DNA from 2 places in the Streptomyces sp. NPDC107562 genome. Region 1 is predicted to be linked to the other one. Evidence: riboswitches for the same ligand, from Rfam matches in the RefSeq annotation. Region 1 holds a riboswitch; the other holds the start of a gene.
What was found. Region 1 has a riboswitch for cyclic di-AMP ahead of ACZ7LV_RS36620 (M23 family metallopeptidase). Riboswitches for the same ligand answer to the same signal wherever they lie in the genome.
Positions count from the first base shown of each region.

Region 2: linked by a shared signal. The riboswitch ahead of ACZ7LV_RS22415 (C40 family peptidase) and the one ahead of ACZ7LV_RS36620 (M23 family metallopeptidase) in region 1 are both predicted to bind cyclic di-AMP.

Region 1 is NZ_JBVKBE010000022.1:4,350-7,898, forward strand. Features, by position in the region: gene ACZ7LV_RS36605 (helix-turn-helix domain-containing protein) at 1-233, shown strand, start outside; gene ACZ7LV_RS36610 (DUF6126 family protein) at 230-349, shown strand; gene ACZ7LV_RS36615 (tyrosine-protein phosphatase) at 371-1,168, opposite strand; cyclic di-AMP (ydaO/yuaA leader) riboswitch at 1,578-1,735, shown strand; gene ACZ7LV_RS36620 (M23 family metallopeptidase) at 1,740-2,729, shown strand; gene ACZ7LV_RS36625 (SGNH/GDSL hydrolase family protein) at 2,950-3,549, shown strand, end outside.
Region 2 is NZ_JBVKBE010000008.1:81,264-84,812, reverse strand. Features, by position in the region: gene ACZ7LV_RS22420 (hypothetical protein) at 367-720, shown strand; gene ACZ7LV_RS22415 (C40 family peptidase) at 812-2,008, opposite strand; cyclic di-AMP (ydaO/yuaA leader) riboswitch at 2,017-2,170, opposite strand; gene pcrA (DNA helicase PcrA) at 2,482-3,549, shown strand, end outside.

The DNA of each region.
Region 1 (3,549 bases):
GGGTGCACCCCGGTGAGGAATGGCTCTACGTCCTCACGGGCCGGCTGCTGCTGCGCCTCGGGGACGCCGCGCACCCCCTCGAACCGGGCGACAGCGCCCATTTCGACTCACTGACCCCGCACCGCATCGCCGCCCAGGACCCGGGCGGGGTCGACCTCCTCTTCGTCCACACCCTGCTGCAGAGCCCCACGGCCGTGCTGTGCCTCGGCCCTATCACGGGAGACACGCCATGAGTGACATCGAGGGGAAGATTCCCCGCGGCATCTGGGTCCGGTTCGTCATCTACATCGTGGCGGGACACCTCTTCGCCGGCTTCCTCTATCTGCTGTTCGAGGTCGGGGCGAAGTAGGGGGCGGGGGTGAAGTAGGAGTCAGTCGAGCAGGCGCTCGCGCAGTCGCTCCCGGGTCCCGGGGGTGACGCCGAGCCCCTGCGCCAGATAGGTGTCGACGTCGCCCCAGGTCGCCTCGATGGTCTCGAACGCGGCCGTCAGATACTCGGCGCGCGCGTCGAAGAGCGGGCTGAGCAGCTCCATGACCTCCGGGGAGTAGGCGGAGGCGGAGCTGCCGCCCCGGTGCACCTTGTAGCGGCGGTGCTTGGCGTTGGACTCCAGGTAGTCGGCGAGGATCGCCTCGCGCTCCACGCCCACCGCGAGCAGCGTGACGGCGATCGACAGGCCGGCGCGGTCCTTGCCCGCGGCGCAGTGCATCAGCGCGGGGACGCTGTCCTCGGCGAGGGCGTGCAGCACCTGGGAGTGCTCGGCGGTGCGCTCCGTGACGATCGCGCGGTACGAGGTGATCATCCGGTCCGCCGCCTTGCCGTCGGACAGGACCTCGCGCAGCTGCTCCAGATCGCCGTCCCGGACCATCTTCCAGAACTCGGCGCCGTCCGCGGGGTCCGTCAGCGGCAGGTTCACGTTGCGCACGCCCGGCAGCTCCACGTCCGGGCCCTCCAGCTTCTGGTCTGCGGCGTTGCGGAAGTCGAAGATCGTGTGCAGCTCCAGGGAGGCCAGGAACACGGCGTCCTGTGCGGTGGCGTGCGCGAGGTGGCCGCTGCGGAACAGCACTCCCTGCCGCACCCGGCGTCCGTCCACCGTCGGCAGCCCGCCCACGTCACGGAAGTTGCGCACTCCGGCCAGTTCGGGCTCGGTCGACGGCACCTGCTGCGTCACGGGGGCTCCCTCCCATCCACCCCGCCGGCGCGACTCGTCGACGGGCACGCCTTGACGATACGACACGCGATCCAGCGGCGACACGCCTCGTATGTCCTTTCTGTACCTTCTGTCTCAATAACGAAATTCGCTCCAACTCGCTCTGGAATGGGGAAGCCTGGAGCAGTGTCACGTGAGCAGCGTCATATTCGTGACCGAGCGTCGCTCGTCATGCTCACGTAATTCACATGCCTTCAAGGGCGTTTACGGAATGCACATGCGCCCCACTGCACGGAGTGTGACCGGAAATCGGGCGAACGGATCACGAAAACGGCGTTCCGGTGAAACCTCTTGCTTGTCCCGTTGCGTCTCGGTCGCTTACGTTCCACCCGATCCGGACGGACGCCGAATCCTGCCGCCGCCCGGTGCCCGCGCTAACCCACCCGTGTTCGGCAGGAGCGGGGGACCCACAGGTACAACTGCCTGTTCCGGTCTCCGGAACGGCTTGGGGTACAGCCGCGTCCCCACGCGGCCGGACATCTCCAGTCCGCACCCGACAGCTCACCTCGCAGGCGCCGGAGAGGAATTCGCCATGCCCGCGAAGGGTAAGCACCGCCGTCCGAAGACCCAGCGCTTCACCCGCTCCATCGCCGTCGCCGGAACCGGTGGCGCCGCGCTCGCCCTGCCGCTGATGGGGGCCGCCGGCGCCCACGCCGCCCCGGTCCAGTCCGCCGCGGAGAAGGCCGTCTCGTCGATCCCGGCCCAGCAGACGGCCGTTCGGCAGCAGGTCGCCGAGAAGCAGTCCGCCGAGAAGCAGGCCGCCGCGCAGAAGTCGGGCGCCCGGACGTACTCCGTGCGGGTGGGCGACTACCTCGCGAAGATCGCCGACGAGCAGGATGTCAACGGTGGCTGGCAGCGGCTCTACGAGGACAACCGGGAGGCGGTCGGCGAGAACCCCTCGCTCATCCACCCCGGTCTGAAGCTCACGATCGGCGAGCGGGCCGAGTCGGGCGCCGACGAGCCGGCCTCGTCGTCCTCCGGTTCCTCCGCGGCCGATTCCTCGGCGGCCACCGCGTCACCGTCCTCCGAGAGCTCCGAGAGCTCCGAGAGCTCTGAGCCCGCGGCGGAGGCGGAGGCGCCCGAGCCCGCCGCCGCCGAGGCCCCGGCCGCCGGCGGCTTCTCCGCCCCCGTGGACGGCGCCGGCGTCGGCACCGCCTACCGCGTGGCGGGCAGCATGTGGGCCAGCGGCTACCACACGGGTGTCGACTTCGCTGCCGCGAGCGGCACGCCGCTCAAGTCCGTGGGCGCGGGCACGGTCGTCTCCGCGGGCTGGGCCGGTTCCTACGGCAACCAGGTCGTCATCAAGCTCGCCGACGGCTTCTACGCCCAGTACGCCCACCTCTCCTCGCTGTCCGTCTCCAGCGGTCAGAGCGTGACCGGGGGCCAGCAGATAGGCCTGTCGGGCTCCACCGGCAACTCCACCGGCCCGCACCTGCACTTCGAGATCCGCACCACCCCGGACTACGGCTCGGACGTCGACCCGGTCGCCTACCTCGCCTCCAAGGGCGTGACGGTCGGCTGACGCCCGCCTCGCACACCGGCCGAAGGCCGGACCCCGCTTCCGGGGTCCGGCCTTCGGCGTACCCGCCGTCGGGCGCACCGGCCTTATTCCGGAGTTGACCAATCCTTTGGCCGTGGCCTTTCTCACCGTCCGTCAACCCCTGCCTACGGTCGCGTAGGTCACATTCGAACAGGAATCATGTCCCGACGTGGCAGACGATTCGAAGAGTGACAGCACATCAGTGATCGGGTCGTACGTGGCGGTGGGGGACAGCTTCACCGAGGGCGTCGGCGACCCCGGCCCGGACGGGGCGTTCGTCGGCTGGGCCGACCGTTTCGCCGTACTGCTCGCGGACCGCCGGGCCGAGGGCGACTTCCAGTACACCAACCTCGCCGTGCGCGGCAGGCTGCTCGACCAGATCGTGGCGGAGCAGGTCCCGAGGGCCGCGGAACTCGCCCCGGACCTGGTCTCGTTCAGCGCCGGCGGCAACGACATCATCCGTCCCGGCACCGACCCCGACGACGTGGCGGAGCGCTTCGAGCGCGGGGTCGCCGCGCTGACCGCCACCGTGGGCACCGTCCTCGTGACCACCGGCTTCGACACCCGCGGCGTTCCCCTCCTGCGGCATCTGCGCGGCAAGATCGCCACCTACAACGGCCATGTGCGCGCCATCGCCGACCGGTACGGCTGTCCCGTGCTCGACCTGTGGTCGCTCAAGTCCGTGCAGGACCGGCGCGCCTGGGACCACGACCGGCTGCACCTGTCGCCCGAAGGGCACACCCGCGTGGCGCTGCGCGCCGGGCAGGCCCTGCGCCTGGCCGTCCCCGCCGACCCGGAGCAG
Region 2 (3,549 bases), on a different contig from region 1:
CCTTTCGGCGGTGGTGTCCGGCTGCCGCCTCTGGCCAGGGGCGGCGGTGGGGAGCCGGTCACCTGGTGGAGGACGCTAAACCCGGGCGTGTCGTGGTGGTGACGCCTTGTGCGGAAGTGACGCCAGGGGAACGGTGGGTGACCGTATGTGATCGGGCGCGCGTTTCGGCGCCGACGTCTTCACGCGGCGCGATGACCGATGCGGCGATTCCGGGCCGGGCGGGAGCGCGGGGCTGCTATGGGGCGCATATATGCAGACGCCTTGCGCCGGGGGCGGCCCGGTGCCGGGAGGCCCGCCGCCGGGCCGCAGGGTGTGGGGCAGCCCGGTGTGGGGCGGGCGCGCCCCTCCTGATTAGGCTCCGGCCCCATGGACGTACTCATCCACCTCTTCGTCGGCCTGCACATCATCGGCATCGCCGCCCTCCTCGGTGGCTTCCTGACCCAGATGAAGGCGATGGGCCAGGGCACCGCGCGATTCGTCCCGGCGATGCTGCACGGCGCACTGACCATGCTGGTCACCGGCGTGATCCTGGTCGGCCTGAACCAGGCGGACGACCAGCCCGTCGACAACATCAAGATCGGCGTGAAACTGGCGCTGCTGATCGTGATCCTCGGCCTGGTCTACGTGAAGCGGGACGACGAGAAGGTCGACAAGGGCATGTTCGGCCTGGTGGGACTGCTGACCGCGGCGAACGTCTTCATCGCCGTGCTCTGGACCTGACGCCCGTCCCACGCGCGCGTGCCGCGGAAACCGCCGCACGCGCGCGTGTGAGCCCTTCGGCCGCCTCCGCGACCGCCTGGGGGCGCCGGTGTCAGGCCGGGCGGACCACGCTGTGGATGGAGGACTCGCCGTCGTAGTAGACGGACTCCTCGCGGACGTACGCGCCGGGCTTCGGGGCGTGGATCATCATGCCGTTGCCGATGTACAGGCCGACGTGGGTGACGTCGTCGTAGAAGAAGATCAGGTCGCCCGGCCGGGCGGCGGCGACGGAGACCGTCGTGCCGGCGTCGACCTGGTCGTAGGTGGTGCGCGGGAGGGTGACGCCGGCGGCCTTCCACGCGGCCTGGGTGAGGCCTGAGCAGTCGTAGGACTCGGGGCCGGTGGCACCCCAGACGTACGGCTTGCCGATCTGCGCGCGGGCGAAGGCGAGCGCCTTCTCCGCCTTGGTGGCGTACCCGGTGTCCGAGGCGGAGTCGCCGGAGCCGGACTCGGTGCCCGTGCCGGCCGAGGAACCGGCGCCCGAGGAACCGGCGCCCGAGGACTCCTGCTCCTGCTGGGCCGCCTCCTGGCGCCGCTGCTCCTCCGCCTGCTGCCGGGCGAGCTCGGCGGCCTTGCGCTCGGCCTCCTCCTGCTTCTTCTTCTCGATCGCCGCGAGGCGGGCCTTCTCCTCGGCGGTCAGGTCCGACAGCAGCTGCCGCGCGTCGGCGAGCTTCTTCTGGACGGTGGCCTTGGCCGACTGAAGATCGCTCTGCGACTCGGTGAGCGTCTCCAGGCTCCGTGTGGCCTCCTGGCGCTTCTTCATCGTCGCCGACTGCTCGCTGAAGTACTCGTCGACCGCGCCCTTCTGGCGGTTGGTCAGACGGCCCATCAGCTGGTTCTGGTCGAAGTAGTCCTGCGGGGAGTCGGCGAGCAGGAAGGTGGCGGTGTCGGGGACGGAGGCCCCGGTGCGGTACTGGGCGGCCGCGTACGTCCCCAGTTCCTCACGCGCCTCGTTCAGTTTCTGGGTGCGCTGGGCGACGTCGTCCAGGAGGGTGTCGACGCGCTTGCGCTGTTTCGCGGTCTTCTCCTTGCCCGCGTTGTACTTCTCGGTCGCCGACTCCGCCTGTCGGTAGAGATCGTCGACCTTCTTCTCGACCTCCTCGAGGCTCGGCTTGTCGTCGGCCGAGGGCTCGGCATGGGCGGTCTGGGAGAGCAGGGCCACGGAGGTCAGGGCAGCGGTGGCGAGGGCCGGTGTGCGTATGCCTGCCACCCGCGCGCCGGTGGGGCGCGACTTGCGGTGCGACGCCAAAGGAGGCGACTCCTTCCATCTGCCGCCTACCGGGTTAGCTGTCGGGTTCGGGCGGGTGGTTCGGAAGGGTTGCCCTACGACCCGCTCCCCGGAGGGATTTGGGTCGATTCACCCCAAGTTCGGTGGGTCCCCGGCTCCGGCTGCCTTGGGCGCATCGGACTCGGCGGAGGCCGCGCGGCCCGGCGACGTTCGCCGGTAAGAGTCGTGCGGCCTGTCCGGCACCGTAGCCAACTCGTGTGGCCCGTGTGAAGGTTGGTGGGTGATATGCCCGATACATTTTCGTGACCTTCAGTCAGTGGTCACGCGCCGCGCGAGGTCGTGTTCGGACCGTGAGCGCTGGTCGGCGCCGAGGTCCTGGTGACGGCGGGCCGGGCGGTGGCGGGCCGGGCCCGCGGTGGCCGTCGGCCCCGGGGCCCGGGATGTTTCCGGGGCGGCAGCGGGTTGTCGGTGGGGCGCCCTAGACTCGGAGAGCGATGAGCAGCCTCTTTGACGACAGCTTCCTGGCGGACCTCCAGGCCCCACGGGCCCATGAGGAGCCTCCGTCACCGCCCGAGGACGATCACGCTCCGGAGTCGTTGCCGGACGATCTGTTCGGCGGGAAGTTCGACGCGCCTCCGGACCGGGACGCCTACTACCGCGACGGCGCCCCGCGCCCCGCCCTGGACGCCGCCACGCTCCTGGAGGGGCTGAACGACAACCAGCGCGCCGCCGTCGTGCACGCCGGGTCCCCCCTGCTCATCGTGGCGGGCGCGGGCTCCGGCAAGACGCGTGTCCTCACCCACCGCATCGCCCACCTCCTCGCCGAGCGCGGGGTGCACCCCGGCCAGATCCTCGCGATCACCTTCACCAACAAGGCCGCGGGCGAGATGAAGGAGCGCGTCGAGCGACTGGTCGGCCCCCGGGCCAACGCGATGTGGGTGATGACCTTCCACAGCGCCTGCGTGCGCATCCTGCGCCGGGAGTCCAAGAAGCTCGGTTTCACGTCGTCCTTCTCGATCTACGACGCCGCCGACAGCAAGCGCCTGATGTCCCTGGTCTGCCGCGACCTGGACCTCGACCCCAAGCGCTACCCGCCCAAGTCCTTCAGCGCCAAGATCAGCAACCTCAAGAACGAGCTGATCGACGAGGAGGACTTCGCCGCCCAGGCCACTGGGGGCACCTCCCAGACGGAGTCTGGGGGAGGCTTCGAGAAGACCCTCGCCCAGGCCTACGCGCTGTACCAGTCACGCCTGCGCGAGGCCAACGCCCTCGACTTCGACGACCTGATCATGACGACGGTCAACCTGCTCCGCGCCTTCCCGGACGTCGCCGAGCACTACCGCCGCCGCTTCCGGCACGTCCTGGTCGACGAGTACCAGGACACCAACCACGCCCAGTACGCCCTGGTGCGCGAGCTCGTCGGCACCGGCGAGCGAGCCCCCGAGGACGTCGACGTACCGCCCGGCCCGGACGAGCTGCCGCCCGCCGAACTGTGCGTGGTGGGCGACGCGGACCAGTCGATCTACGCCTTCCGCGGCGCGACCATCCGCAACATCCTCCAG